2 regions of the Delftia sp. GW456-R20 genome follow, and region 2 is predicted to be linked to the other one. Evidence: riboswitches for the same ligand, from Rfam matches in the RefSeq annotation. Region 2 holds a riboswitch; the other holds the start of a gene.
The links. A riboswitch is a leader RNA that binds a small molecule or an ion and turns the genes downstream of it on or off. The one in region 2 is predicted to bind S-adenosylhomocysteine.
Positions count from the first base shown of each region.

Region 1 (7,558 bases), on a different contig from region 2:
GCCGAAGTGGCACGCCGCCAGCGCACCACGGCCGGCGTGCTGGTCAACGTGAAGTACCCCGCCGTACCTGCCAACGGCCCCTCGCAATACCTGAGCGACCAGCTCGATGCCAACGATCCCAAGTCCGTGCTCAAGGCCCTGGTGGTCGATGGCGAGGACCACCGCAACGACTGGTCCATCAGCGACTTCACGCTGCAGGAGCTGCGCACCTGGCTGACCGGCACCATCCTGGACAACCGCAGCGAGCGCCCCACCGAGTGGAACGGCAAGCTGCCCCTGATCAGCGCCCAGGACGTGCTGGACATCGCCGCCGCCAAGGGCAAGGCCCTGGGCCGCACCATCCCCGTCTACGCCGAGACCAAGAACCCCTACTGGAACAACCAGCAGGCGATCGCCAACGGCTGCGGCGCGCCCGGCTCGCGCCCGTTTGAAGACGCGGTGATCAAGCTGCTGGACCAGAACAAGCTCAACGCCAAGGACTCGGCCATCTACATCCAGAGCTTCGACCCGGCCAGCCTCAAGTACCTGCGCCAGGCCGGCATGAAGGCCAAGGGTGTGCAGCTGATCGACGGCAACGACTTCAGCCTGCGCGACGGCTCCATGGTCTACATCACCAACGATGAGTGGACCTTCATCAGCGGCCGCCCCTACAGCTGGACCCTGGCCGGCGACGCCCGCACCTTCGCCGCCATGCTCACGCCCGCAGGCCTGGCCGACATCAAGACCTATGCAGACGGCATCGGCCCCTGGAAGCCCCAGGTCCTGGCCCACTCCGTCGTGCCCTACAAGGACGGCGCCGGCCTCAAGGACGTGAACACCGTCAAGGACACGGGCCTGATCCGCGACGCCCACAAGGCCGGCCTGATCGTGCACAGCTTCACCTTCCGCAACGAGCCAGGCCGCCTGGCCGGCCTGTACAAGGGCGACCCCGTGCAGGAATACCTGACCTACTACCGCCTGGGCATCGACGGCGTGTTCACCGACTTCACGGACACGGCCGTGGCGGCGCGCAAGGCGTACAACAAGGAAATCGGGCTCTGAAACTCCCATCCCGCTGACCCATGACAAGGCGCCTCGTGCGCCTTGTTTTTTTGGACCCTGGCAGTGGGCATATTCAGGCGCCCTCATCCATGGCAATCAGGTATACCTGAATGCAATTGCAGCGAATTGGTATACAAGATCGTTACAGCATGTCGCAAAAACACGTTCCCTCCAACTTGCCTCCGAGGCAATAAGCGCATTAAGCTGCCCCGATCTCTGATCCAGATGAAGCTTATAAATCTGGATGGCATCAAACCGTGGTTACCGAGAAATTCGACTGATGCGACTTTAGAAAATTGGAGGGACAGTTTGTGATACCAGATATGGAGTTTGATGGGCAAAAGCTGACATGGAATGGTTCCGGTAGCTTCAAGGCAACGACAGGACTTCCAGGTTTTCAAATGCCAGAAAATCAGTGCATCAAAGACAGCGGACCAATTCCGGAGGGGGTGTACAAGGTGCTCGTCACCGATCGTGGGGCGGCGAAGGACGACGGTGCGGGAAGATGCAACCTTTCTCCCGGATGGGGAGTCCAGACGATTCCACGCGGAGCTACCGCTGGCAGCTGCGAAGCCTATTGGGCAAACTGGGGGCAGAACCGGGCACGGATGGAGCCCGCCGACGCTCAAACGCGCATCGCTTGCAACCCCGTTCGCAGCGGCTTTTATCTGCATGATTCAACCAAAGGCTTCAGCCACGGCTGTATTGAGGTTGAGCATAGATTCTTCCCGATTCTTCGGTCGAAGGCGAAGTCCAGTTCACGTAGCTATTTCATCCTGAAAGTCAATTACGTCCCGGCAAGAGTGACAAACGGAGGCACACGTGCATAGCATGGCTCGATTTTTAATATGGTCTGCCTTGTTCGGCGGATCCGCCTTTGCTGCCCATGCCGACCAGATAACGTTTCAGAACGATCTTTCAGCCTGCGTGTCGATCACGGCGACGAAGACTTCCACAGAGTCCAATGTGGTGTGGGCGAACACCCGTGTTCAACTGCGCAAATCGATTGGAGAGTGCGGATGCCTTTCGGCTCTGGCGACCTACACGAGCAGCGTGAACCGAGGGGGCGTCCGGCAGGTACTGCAGGAAGGCCTGATCGACCTGGGCAGCGGGGGGGAGAGAAAACTCGTCCTTGCGACCGACCCGGCCCTGGTCGCCAACAAGGAGGTGCGGGTTCGGCTGGCGTGCACCGGGCCCTTGTAGGGCATCCTGGCCCCGGCAGCATCGGCGCGCGCTTGAACGCTCAGCCGGATCACATCTTCTGATCGACTGCCTGCGCCGCTGGCACGCCCTGTCCGCTATTCCAGTCAAAGATGAATGTCTTTGTCCAAAATAGCGAAAAATCGCACGCCTGACCGGCGTAGCCAAGCCAGCGGTCAACCCAATATCAGGCGAGATTCGGCGCCAGCAACCGGCGCAGTTCCTCGATGTCCATGCCCCGGCGCGCGGCCATGTCGGCGAGCTGGTCCTCGCCGATCTCGCCGACGTTGAAATAGACGGCGTCGGGGTGGCCGATGTAGAAGCCGCTGACGCTGGAGGCCGGGTTCATGGCCAGGCTTTCGGTCAGCGTCATGCCGATCTCGTCGGCCTTGAGCACGGCGAACAGGTCGGTCTTGGCGCTGTGGTCGGGACAGGCCGGGTAGCCGGGCGCGGGGCGCACTCCCTTGTACTGTTCCTTGATCAGCGCTTCGTTGCTGAGGTCCTCATCGGGCGCATAGCCCCACAGGTCCTTGCGCACGCGCTGGTGCAGGCATTCGGCGAAGGCCTCGGCCAGGCGGTCGGCCAGGGCCTTGAACATGATGCCGGAGTAGTCGTCCAGCGCGTCTTCGAACTCCTTGTCCTTCTTCTCGGCGCCGATGCCGGCCGTGACGGCGAACAGGCCCGCGTAGTCCTGGATGCCCGATTCCTTGGTGGCCACGAAGTCGGACAGGCAGCGGCTGGGGCGCATCACGGGCTGGCCATCCGGGCCTTCCACCATCTGCTTTTCGGTCTGCTGGCGCATGCCGTACCAGGTCATCAGCACCTGGCTGCGGGACTCGTCGGCGTAGAACTCGATGTCATCGCCCACGCGGTTGGCAGGGAACAGGCCGATGGCGCCGTTGGCCTGCAGCCAGCGGCCTTCGATGATCTTCTTGAGCATGGCCTGGCCGTCGGCCAGCACCTTGCGCGCCTCGACGCCAACGATCTCGTCGTCGAGGATGGCCGGATAGGGGCCGGCCAGGTCCCAGGTCTGGAAGAACGGGCCCCAGTCGATGTATTCGGCGATCTCGGCCAGGTCGAAGTTGCGGAACACGCGCCGGCCCAGGGCGCGCGGCGCCACGGGGGCCTGGGAAAAGTCCACGGGCGTGGCGTTGGCGCGGGCCTTTGCCAGTGGCCACAGCGGCGTCTTCTTCTTGTTGGCGTGCTGGGTGCGGACCTTGTCGTAGTCGGCCTGGATCTCGGCCAGGTAGTTGCCCTTGTTCTCGCCCAGCAGGCTCTGGGCCACGCTGACGCTGCGCGAGGCATCGGGCACGTAGACCACGGGGCCTTCGTACTTGGGCGCGATCTTGACGGCGGTGTGCACGCGCGAGCAGGTGGCGCCGCCGATCAGCAGCGGAATCTTCTTGATGCGGAAGTAGTCGTCCTTGTGCATCTCGCCGGCGACGTATTGCATCTCTTCGAGGCTGGGCGTGATCAGGCCCGACAGGCCGATGATGTCCGCGCCCTCGGCCTTGGCCCGGGCCAGGATCTCATGGCAGGGCACCATCACGCCCATGTTGATGACCTCGAAGTTGTTGCACTGCAGGACCACGGTGACGATGTTCTTGCCGATGTCGTGCACATCGCCCTTGACGGTGGCGATGACGATCTTGCCCTTGCTGGACACGTCCAGGCCCGCCGCTTCCTGCTGGCGCTTTTCCTCTTCGATGTAGGGCACGAGGTGGGCCACGGCCTGCTTCATCACGCGCGCCGACTTGACCACCTGGGGCAGGAACATCTTGCCGGCGCCGAACAGGTCGCCCACGATGTTCATGCCGTCCATGAGCGGGCCTTCGATCACGTGCAGCGGGCGGCCGCCGCCCTTGACCACGATCTGCTGGTAGGCCTCTTCGGTGTCGGCGACGATGAAGTCGGTGATGCCGTGCACCAGGGCGTGCGACAGGCGCTCGCCCACGGTCTTCGGGTTCTCGGGCGTGCCGCGCCATTCGAGCTTCTTGCTGTCGTCCTTGGCGGCGCCCTTGGCGGCGTCGGCAATCTCCAGCAGGCGCTCGGCGGCGTCAGGGCGGCGGTTGAGCACCACGTCTTCCACACGCTCGCGCAGCTGGGGCTCCAGGTCGTCATAGACGCCGACCATGCCGGCGTTGACGATGCCCATGTCCATGCCCGCCGAGATGGCGTGGTACAGGAACACGGTGTGGATGGCCTCGCGCACGGGGTCGTTGCCGCGGAAGCTGAAGCTCACGTTGGAGACGCCGCCCGAGACCTTGGCGCCGGGCAGATTCTTCTTGATCCAGCGCACGGCCTCGATGAAGTCCACGGCGTAGTTGTCGTGTTCCTCGATGCCGGTGGCCACGGCGAAGATGTTGGGGTCGAAGACGATGTCCTCGGGCGGGAAGCCCACCTCGTCCACCAGGATGCGGTAGGCGCGCTCGCAGATCTCGATCTTGCGCTGGTAGGTGTCGGCCTGGCCCTTCTCGTCGAAGGCCATGACCACGGCGGCCGCGCCGTAGCGCCTGATCAGCCGGGCCTGGCGCTTGAATTCATCCAGGCCTTCCTTCATGGAGATGGAGTTGACGATGCCCTTGCCCTGCAGGCAGCGCAGTCCGGCCTCGATGACTTCCCACTTGGAGCTGTCCACCATGACCGGCACCTTGGCGATATCGGGCTCGGAGGCGATGAGGTTCAGGAAGCGCACCATGGCGGCCTTGCTGTCGAGCATGGCCTCGTCCATGTTCACGTCGATGACCTGGGCGCCGTTTTCCACCTGCTGGCGTGCCACGGACAGCGCTTCCTCGTACTGCTCGTTGAGGATCATGCGCGCAAAGGCCTTGGAGCCCGTGACGTTGGTGCGCTCGCCCACGTTGACGAACAGCGTGCCCTCGCCGATGGAGACAGGCTCCAGGCCCGACAGACGCATGGGAGGGGGAGTGAAAGAGGACGACATCAAGCTCACCTGCAAAAACGGCATGGCAACAGGTGAGCGTCGTTGGCACCGTGGGCGCGGTCCGGCCGGGAACCTGCACCTGGCCCAAGCCTGACGCGGCACGCGATCCGGTGTACGGATGGGCGGGTGCCGCGCTGCAACGCTCCTCGGGCCAAAGCCCGGGATTCTACGGCGGCTGGCGGCGGCCTGCAGTGCGGGTTTTACGCCCGCATTCGGGGCAGGCCTGCACAAAGCCATGCGGCACTGCACCAAAGCGCGGCAGCGCGGGCCGCCGGCGCCGCCTTCGAGCCGGATTGTGGATGCCCCATCGCCCCGGATTCTTTGCAGCGCCTGAGGACAACGCTCCTTTTTTTGCATCTGGCACGCAATTCGCTATCTGCTGGGTACGTGGTCTGACCAGTCAGGCCAAAACCCTCCACCCGCGCCAGCCCATGCAAAGCATTCCGATCTCGATGGCCCAGACGCTGCAGCAGCACATCCTGAGCGGCCACTACCCCGGCGGCAGCCAGCTGCCGCCGCAGCGCGAGCTGGCCCGGCAGTTGGGCATCAGCCGCGCTTCGCTGCGCGAGGCGCTGTCCATGCTGGAGGCCCTGGGGCTGGTCGAGATCCAGCCGGGCAAGGGCGTGCGCATCAACGGCCCGCACAGCGGCCGTGCACGCATGCACCGCGCCTATGCCACCCCGGCGCTGGGCACGCTGTCGCCGCGCCAGCTGATCGAGCTGCGCCTGGTGCTGGAGCCGGGCTGGGCCGCGCTGGCGGCCGTGCGCGCCGACGACAGCGGCCTGCGCCAGCTGCAATGGACCCAGTCCCAGCTGGCCCATGCCCTCGCCCGCAGCGACCTGCTGGCCGCCGCCGACGCCGATCTGCAGTTCCACCTGCTGCTGGCCCAGCTGTCGGGCAACCCGGGCCTGGTGGCCATGGCGCGCCAGCTGGAGCTGGCCATCAGCCACAGCCTGCGCCTGCCCTTTGCCTGGAGCGGCGCCGACGACCAGCCCGTGCGCGAGCACGACGCCATCGTGCAGGCCGTCTGCGCGGGCGATGCGCCGGGTGCCGCGGGCGCCATGCGCGCCCACCTGCTGTCGGCCGCAAGGCGCAGCGGCATCGATCTCGACACACCGGACGACGCGGCGGCGCCCGACGCAACGGCGCCCGATACATCTGCGCCCGACCCTGACCCGCTTTCCTTTCGCCTCACCCCACCTTCCGAAGGAGCTTTCGCATGACTTCCCCCCTGACACCCCGCCGCGCATTCATCCGCACCGCCCTGGCCGCCGCCACCCTGGCCGCTGCCGGCCTGGGCGGCGCAGCCCATGCCGACATGCTGGCCAACATCCAGAAGGCCGGCGTGCTGCGCGTGGCGATTCCGCAGGACTTCCCGCCCTTCGGCTCGCTGGGCACCGACCTGAAGCTGCAGGGCTATGACATCGACATGGCGGCCCTGGTCGCCCAGGAGCTGGGCGTGAAGGTGGAGCTGGTGCCCGTGACCAGCACCAACCGCATCCCCTTCCTGACCACGGGCAAGGCCGACATCGTCATCTCCAGCCTGGGCAAGAACGCCGAGCGCGCCAAGGTGATCGACTTCACCCAGGCCTATGCGCCCTTCCCCAAGAGCGTCTACGGCCCCAAGGACGTGAGCATCAAGGCCCCTGCCGACCTGGCCGGCAAGACCGTGGGCGTGACGCGCGGCTCCACCGAGGACCTGGCCCTCACGCAGGTGGCGCCGGCCTCGGCCACCATCAAGCGCTACGAGGACAACAACGCCACCGCGCAAAGCTATCTGACGGGCCAGGTGCAGTTGGTGACGCTGGGCAACATCGTGGCCAACGCCGTCAACGAGCGCACCAGGCTGCGCCAGCTGGACGTGAAGTTCGCGGTCGAGGACACGCCCTGCTACATCGGCGTGGCCAAGGGCGAGCCGGCGCTGCTGCAGAAGGTGGACGCCATCATCACCAAGCTCAAGGCCGACGGCCGCCTGACCAGCCTGTCCCAGCGCTGGATGAAGATGCCGCTGCCCGCCACCCTGTAACCGCTGCGCCCCTGTTCCCGGAAATCCTTCCATGGCCTATCAATTCGACTTCGGTGCCGTGTTCGACTACAGCGGCCTGCTGGCACAGGGCGCAGGCTTCACGCTGGCGCTGACGGCGGCGGGCGCCGTGCTGGGCGGCGCCATCGGCGTGGCCGGCGGCGTCAGCCGCGCCTGGCGCATTGCGCCGCTGCACTGGCTGTTCAAGGTGTACGTGGAGGGCATACGCAACACGCCCTTCCTGGTGCAGCTGATGTTCGTGTTCTTCGGCCTGCCTTCGCTGGGCGTGCAGATCAACGAATGGCAGGCCTGCCTGCTGACCACGGTGATCAACCTGGGCGCCTACATCA
Region 1 covers NZ_LWCN01000004.1:3,876,104-3,883,661, forward strand. Annotated here, with positions in the region: gene A4F85_RS22715 (glycerophosphodiester phosphodiesterase family protein) at 1-1,041, shown strand, start outside; gene A4F85_RS29845 (tlde1 domain-containing protein) at 1,365-1,871, shown strand; gene A4F85_RS22720 (DUF2195 family protein) at 1,873-2,244, shown strand; gene metH (methionine synthase) at 2,429-5,185, opposite strand; S-adenosyl-L-homocysteine riboswitch at 5,213-5,339, opposite strand; gene A4F85_RS22730 (FadR/GntR family transcriptional regulator) at 5,617-6,408, shown strand; gene A4F85_RS22735 (transporter substrate-binding domain-containing protein) at 6,405-7,211, shown strand; gene A4F85_RS22740 (amino acid ABC transporter permease) at 7,243-7,558, shown strand, end outside.
Region 1: linked by a shared signal. The riboswitch ahead of metH (methionine synthase) and the one ahead of ahcY (adenosylhomocysteinase) in region 2 are both predicted to bind S-adenosylhomocysteine.

Region 2 (7,558 bases):
CCGCAGCCCGACGGCGGCACGCGCAGCCTGCGCAAGGGCGCGGCCGACGCCGTGCGCCGCCACGTCGAAGCCATGGGCGGCAAGTTCCCGCCCGCCATGCTCAAGGTGGTGGAGGATGTGTCGCGGCGCGGCAGCACGCCGCTGGTCGTGGCCGACGGTGCCCGCGTGCTGGGCGTGATCGAGCTCAAGGACGTGGTCAAGCACGGCATACGCGAACGCTTTGCCGAGCTGCGCCGCATGGGCATCAAGACCGTGATGATCACGGGCGACAACCCGCTCACGGCGGCGGCCATTGCGGCCGAGGCCGGCGTGGACGACTACCTGGCCGAAGCCACGCCCGAGGACAAGCTGCGCCTGATCCGCGAACACCAGGCCGCCGGCCGGCTGGTGGCCATGACCGGCGACGGCACCAACGACGCACCTGCCCTGGCCCAGGCCGACGTGGCCGTGGCCATGAACAGCGGCACCCAGGCGGCCAAGGAGGCCGGCAACATGGTGGACCTGGACAGCAACCCGACCAAGCTCATCGAGGTCGTGGAGACCGGCAAGCAGATGCTGATGACGCGCGGCGCGCTGACCACCTTCAGCGTGGCCAACGACGTGGCCAAGTACTTCGCCATCATCCCGGCCGCCTTCGTGGGCTCCTATCCGCAGCTGTCGGCGCTCAACGTCATGGGGCTGGCCAGCCCGGGCTCGGCCATCCTGAGTGCCGTGATCTTCAACGCGCTGATCATCATCGTGCTGATCCCGCTGGCCCTGCGCGGCGTGCCCTACCGCGCCATCGGTGCCTCGGCCCTGCTGCGGCGCAACCTGCTGATCTACGGCCTGGGTGGCCTGGTCGTTCCCTTCATCGGCATCAAGCTGATCGACATGCTGCTGGTGGCTCTGAATCTGGCGTGACCCTGTGCGGCCCGCCTGCCCGCCCGGGCAGGCCCCGCTTTGCTCTTCTCTTCAAGAAAACCAAGATGAAATCCGTTCCCTCCATGGCGGCCGCTGGTGCCGTCCCCCGTTTCTCTCTGGCCGCACTGCTGTCGCTGGCGGCCGCATCCTGCCATGCGCAGGCCGAGACCTCCCCCGTCAGCGCTGCCAGTGCCGATGCCCAGCAATCGCCCGCACCCGCCTACGCCCTCACCGGCAGCGTGACGCTGCTCAGCGACTACCGTTTCCGTGGCATCTCGCAAAGCTGGATGGGGCCTGCGCTGCAGGGCGGGCTGGAGCTGTCGCTGCCGCGCGGCGCCTACCTGGGCGTGTCCGGCTCCAGCGTGTCGCGCCACAGCTATCTGGATGGCCGCGCGCTGGAGCTGGACCTGTACGGCGGCTGGCGCACCGAATTGCCGGCGGGCTGGACGGGCGACATCGGCCTGCTGCATTACAACTACCCCGGCGCGCGCGTGCCCCGCGGGGATGGCAGCGGCGGCGTGCGCTACGACACCACCGAGGCCTATCTGGGCGTCACCAACGGCGGCTTCAGCGCCAAATGGTCGCTGGCGCTCACGCCTTACTTCGGGCTGCGCGACAGCACGGCGGCCACGGCCTTTGCCGAGGCACTTCCCGGCAGCAGCAGCTCACGCGGCAGCAGCTATCTGGACCTGAACTACCAGCACCCGCTGGGCGACTGGGCCGTGCTGGGCCTGCATGCCGGCCACACGCAGGTGCGCAACTACAGCGAACTGTCGTATGCCGACTGGCGCGTCTCGCTGGCCCGCAGCTGGGGACCGTGGACGGCTACGCTGGCCTGGGCCGGCACCTCCGCCGACACGCGCTACTACCGCGCGGCCAACGCGGCGGGCCAGATGCAAAGCCTGGGCCGCAGCGGCTGGGTGCTGTCGCTGTCGGCGGCGTTCTAGTGTGGGAGCACGCTCTGGTGCTAGGCTGAGAACCATGCCCATTTCGTCCTCTGCCGAGCCGGCGCCGCCCGGTCTGCCGCGCCCCGATCCCGACGCCCTGGTCGCGCGCCTGCGCCATGAGCGGGCGCAGGAGGGACGGGGCAAGCTGCGCATCTACTTCGGATCGAATGCAGGCGTGGGCAAGACCTACGCCATGCTGGCCGCCGCCCAGCGCGAACGCCAGGGGGGCCGCGAGGTTCTGGTGGGACTCGTGGAAACCCATGGCCGCAAGGAAACGGCGCAGCAGCTGCATGGCCTGGAGCAGCTGCCGCTGCGCGAGCTGCCGCACCAGGGGCGGACGCTGCGCGAGTTCGACCTGGATGCGGCGCTCGCGCGGCGGCCGCGCGTGCTGCTGCTCGATGAACTGGCGCACAGCAATGCGCCGGGTTCGCGCCATCCCAAGCGCTGGCAGGACGTGCAGGAGCTGCTGGACGCAGGCATCGATGTCTGGACCACGATCAACGTGCAGCACCTGGAAAGCCTGAACGACGTGGTGGGCGGCATCGTGGGCATCACGGTGCGCGAGACCGTGCCCGATCAGATCTTCGACGATGCCGACGAGGTCATCGTCGTCGACATCTCGCCCGACGAGCTGCTGCGCCGCTTGAAGGACGGCAAGGTCTACATGCTGGAGCAGGCCGAGCGGGCCTCACGCAACTTCTTCAGGCGCGGCAACCTGCTGGCGCTGCGCGAGCTGGCGCTGCGCCGCACGGCCGACCGCGTGGACGAGGACATGCGCGACTACCGGCGCGAGCGCTCCATAGGCACGGTCTGGCCTGCGCGCGAGCGCCTGCTGGTGGCGGTGGCCGGCCGCGCGGGCGACGACGCGCTGGTGCGCCAGGTCGCGCGCATGGCGCGCCGGCTCGATGCGGACTGGATGGTGGTCTACGTGGACGCCCCCGAGCGCCAGCACCGCCCGCGCAGCGTGCAGGCCGCCGTGCTCAAGACCCTGGCCCTGGCCGCGCGCCTGGGCGCCGAGACGGCCACGCTGCCGGGCGCCGATGTGGCCGAGGCCCTGGTCGCCTTCGCGCGCGAGCGCAACGCCAGCCGCCTGGTGCTGGCCCAGCCGCCGCGCCCGGCATGGTCGCCCTGGCGCTGGTGGGGCCGCAGCCTGCCCGACCGCATCGTCCAGCTGCATCCCGACATCGACGTGCTGGTGCTCTCCGGGGGATCCAGCGCGGCCCGGACCGAGGCCGCGCCTGCCGCACCGCTGCGGCGCAGGCCGCTGCCCTGGAAGGGCTATGCCGGCGTGACCCTGGCCTGCTTGACCGCCACGGTGCTGGCCGAGCAGCTGCTGCGCATCTTCGACCCGGCCAATGTGGTCATGCTGTTCCTGCTCATCGTCGTGCTGTCCTCGCTGCGCTGGGGGCGGGGCCCCGGTGCCTGGGCCGCGCTGCTGTCGGTACTGTGCTTCGACTACTTCTTCGTGCCGCCGCGCGGCTCCTTCCATGTCAACGACACGCAGTACCTGTTCACCTTCGTGCTGATGCTGGGCGTGGCCCTGGTCTGCGGCCAGCTCATGGCGCGGCTGCGGCATGAGGCGCGCGTGGCGGCCGAGCGCGAGCGACGCGCAGGCGCCCTGGCACGGCTGGCGCGCGACCTGTCGGGCGCGCTCACGCAGGAGCAGGTGGTGGAGATCGCGCTGCGCACGGTCTCGGGCGTGTTCGACGCCCAGGCCGGGCTGCTGCTGCCCGGTGCCGACGAGCGCCTGCGGCCCGCGGGCGGTGGCCCCTGCCCCATGGACGACAGCATTGCGCGCTGGGCCATGGACCATGGCCAGCAGGCCGGCCAGGGCACGGACACGCTGCCGGCCGCACCGGCCCGCTATGTGCCGCTGGCCGCACCCGTGCGCATGCGCGGCGTGCTGGTGCTGCAACTGCGTGCGCCGCAGCGCCTGGAGGTGCCCGAGGAGCAGCGTCTGCTGGAGGCCTGCGCCAGCCAGGTGGCGCTTGCGCTGGAGCGCCAGCACTTTGTGGCCGTGGCCCAGCAGACCCAGATCGCCATGGAGGGCGAGCGCATGCGCAACACCCTGCTGTCGGCCGTCTCGCACGACCTGCGCACGCCGCTGACCACCATTCTGGGCGCGGCCGAGGCCGCGCAGCGCCATGTGCCGCCGGGCGGCGCGGCCGACATGCTGGAGCAGGTCCGCATCCAGGCGCAGGCCATGCAGCGCCTGGTGGAGAACCTGCTGGACATGGCGCGCCTGCAGCAAGGCGGCGTGCACCTGCAGCGCGAATGGCTGCCGCTGGACGAAGTGGTGGGCAGCGCGCTGCGCCAGATGCGCGCGCGCCTGGGCCAGCATCCCGTGAGCACCGACGTGCCCGCCAGCCTGCCGCTGCTGCAGCTCGATGCCCTGCTCATGGAGCGCGTGCTGGTCAACCTGCTGGACAACGCCGCCAAGTACACGCCGGCCGGCACGCCGCTGGCCATCAGTGCGCGTGTGCAGGATGGCGAACTGCTGCTGTCCGTGCGCGACGGCGGGCCGGGCCTGCCATCGCATCTGCCGGTGGAGACGCTGTTCGAGCCCTTCACGCGCGGCACGGCCGAGTCCACCGTCTCGGGCATCGGCCTGGGCCTGGCGCTGGTGCGCAGCATTGTCGAGGCGCATGGCGGGCGCATCGAGGCCGCCGCCGCACGGCCCGGCCCGGGCACCATCTTCACGCTGCGCTTTCCCGTGCCCGAGCAGCCTGCGCTGGATTAGAGTCCCGCCATGCACGAAAGCCCCCCATGAGCACGCCCGCCAACCGCATCCTGATGATTGAGGACGATCCCGGCATCCGCCGCTTCGTGCGCCTGGTGCTGGAAGACGAAGGCTGGCAGGTCTTCGAGGCCGACAGCGCGCGCCGTGGCCTGATCGAGGCGGCGAGCCGCCAGCCCGATCTGGTCATCCTCGACCTGGGCCTGCCGGACGCCGATGGCAAGCAGGTCCTGACCGAGCTGCGCGGGTGGTCCTCCGTGCCCGTGCTCGTGCTCTCCGCGCGCGAGCGTGAGGACGAGAAGGTGGCCGCATTGGATGCCGGCGCCGACGACTACCTGGTCAAGCCCTTCGGCGTGCCCGAGCTGCTGGCCCGGCTGCGCGTGATGCTGCGCCGCCGCCAGCAGCTGGGCGCCGCCGGTGGGGCGGGCGGCACCGCCGCGTCCAGCAAGGTGCACTTCGGCCCGGTGCAGGTGGACCTGGCCACGCATGAGGTGCGGCGCGCGGGGCAGCCGGTGCACCTCACGCCCATCGAATTCCGCCTACTGGCGGCCCTGATCGCCGCCCAGGGCCGTGTGATGACCCACCGCCAGCTGCTGCTGCAGGTCTGGGGCCCCGAGTACCTGAGCCGCGCCCACTACTTGCGCGTGCACATGGCCAATCTGCGCCAGAAGATCGAGGACGAGCCGGCCCAGCCGCGCCACCTGGTGACCGAGCTGCAGGTGGGCTACCGGCTTGTGGGGCTGGGCGGTGAGGCATCCCCGGGATCGGTATAATCAGCGCCTCTCCGAGGAGCGTTGCAGCGGCCCCCACACATCAGGCGTGGTCGCGAGGCTCGGAGTCATACCTGCAACGACGCTCGCCCACGCTTTCTGTGCGGTGAGCTTTTTTTCGTCTCCCGCAGAACGTGGTTTTTCATTCATCTTTTGGAGAAAACCATGAACGCTGCTGTTCGTCCCGTTTCCGCCGACACGGCCATCGCTGACATTTCCCTCGCTGCCTGGGGCCGTAAGGAAATCCTGATCGCCGAAACCGAAATGCCCGGCCTGATGGCCACGCGCGAGGAATTCGCCGCTGCCCAGCCCCTCAAGGGCGCGCGCATCACCGGCTCGCTGCACATGACCATCCAGACGGCCGTGCTGATCGAGACGCTCAAGGCCCTGGGCGCCGAAGTGCGCTGGGCGTCGTGCAACATCTTCTCGACGCAGGACCACGCTGCTGCCGCCATCGCGGAAACCGGCACGCCCGTGTTCGCCATCAAGGGCGAATCGCTGGCCGACTACTGGGACTACACCCACCGCATCTTTGAATTCGGCGCCGCCGGCACCGAAGGCGAAGGCCCGAACATGATCCTGGACGACGGCGGCGACGCCACCATGCTGCTGCACCTGGGCATGCGCGCCGAAAAGGACCTGTCCGTGCTGGACAACCCCGCCTCCGAAGAAGAGAAGATCGCCTTCGCCGCCATCCGCGCCAAGCTGGCCCAGGACCCCACCTGGTACACGCGCAAGAGCGCCCACATCATCGGCGTGACCGAAGAGACCACGACCGGCGTGCACCGCCTCAACGAGATGTCGGCCAAGGGCACGCTGAAGTTCCGTGCCATCAACGTCAACGACTCCGTCACCAAGAGCAAGTTCGACAACCTCTACGGCTGCCGCGAATCGCTGGTGGACGGCATCAAGCGCGCCACCGACGTGATGATCGCCGGCAAGGTTGCCGTGGTGGCCGGCTACGGCGACGTGGGCAAGGGCTGCGCCCAGGCGCTGCGCGCGCTGTCGGCCCAAGTCTGGGTCACCGAGATCGATCCCATCAACGCCCTGCAGGCGGCCATGGAAGGCTACAAGGTCGTGACCATGGAATGGGCGGCAGACAAGGCCGACATCTTCGTGACCACCACCGGCAACCGCGACATCATCCGCCACGAGCACATGGTGGCCATGAAGAACGAAGCCATCGTCTGCAACATCGGCCACTTCGACAACGAGATCGACGTCGCCTCCATCGAGCAGTACCAGTGGGAAGAAATCAAGCCCCAGGTGGACCACATCACCTTCCCTGACGGCAAGAAGATCATCCTGCTGGCCAAGGGCCGCCTGGTGAACCTGGGTTGCGCCACCGGCCACCCCAGCTTCGTGATGAGCGCCTCGTTCGCCAACCAGACCATCGCCCAGATCGAGCTGTTCACCAAGCCCGATGCCTACGAGGTCGGCAAGGTCTACGTGCTGCCCAAGATCCTGGACGAGAAGGTCGCCCGACTGCACCTGAAGAAGGTCGGCGCCATGCTGACCGAACTGACGGACGGCCAGGCCGCCTATATCGGCGTGAGCAAGCAGGGCCCCTACAAGCCCGAAACTTATCGCTATTAAGCACCCCCTGAGCGGCTTGCGCCGCTTCCCCCTCTCTACTTGCTTCGCAAGGGAGGGGGACGACACCCTCGCGGCGGGGCGGCCCTTGCTCGGTGTCCCTGAGTTGGGCCCTGCCAGTTGTGGGGTGCGGCGCCGCTTGGCGTCATTGGTTTAGAGATTTCCTGGGAACGACGCTATGCGCGCAGATGTATTTTTGGTGGAAGCCGGCCATGCGGCCACGCGCTCGCAGGCGCAGCGGCTGATTGCGGGTGGCGTGCAATGGCGCATGACGCCGCTGACGCCTTGGAAGAAGGTTGCCAAGAACGGCGACGAGATTCCTGCGGGTGCCGAGTTGCAGCTGCTGGACGGGGCCGAGGCCCGGTTCATCTCGCGCGGTGGGCTCAAGCTGGAAGGCGCGCTGGCGGCCACCAAGCTGTCGGTGGACGGCCTGCGCTGCCTGGACGTGGGCCAGAGCACGGGCGGCTTCACCGACTGCCTGCTGCAGGCGGGCGCCGCCCAGGTCATCGGCGTGGACGTGGGCCACGGCCAGTTGCATGACCGGCTGCGCTCGGATGTGCGTGTGATCTGCGTCGAGGGCGTCAACGCCCGCGCGGTGACGGCCGAGGGCC
Region 2 covers NZ_LWCN01000005.1:982,953-990,510, reverse strand. Annotated here, with positions in the region: gene kdpB (potassium-transporting ATPase subunit KdpB) at 1-900, shown strand, start outside; gene A4F85_RS28340 (TorF family putative porin) at 984-1,847, shown strand; gene A4F85_RS28335 (sensor histidine kinase) at 1,882-4,587, shown strand; gene A4F85_RS28330 (response regulator) at 4,614-5,357, shown strand; S-adenosyl-L-homocysteine riboswitch at 5,365-5,449, shown strand; gene ahcY (adenosylhomocysteinase) at 5,520-6,950, shown strand; gene A4F85_RS28320 (TlyA family RNA methyltransferase) at 7,126-7,558, shown strand, end outside.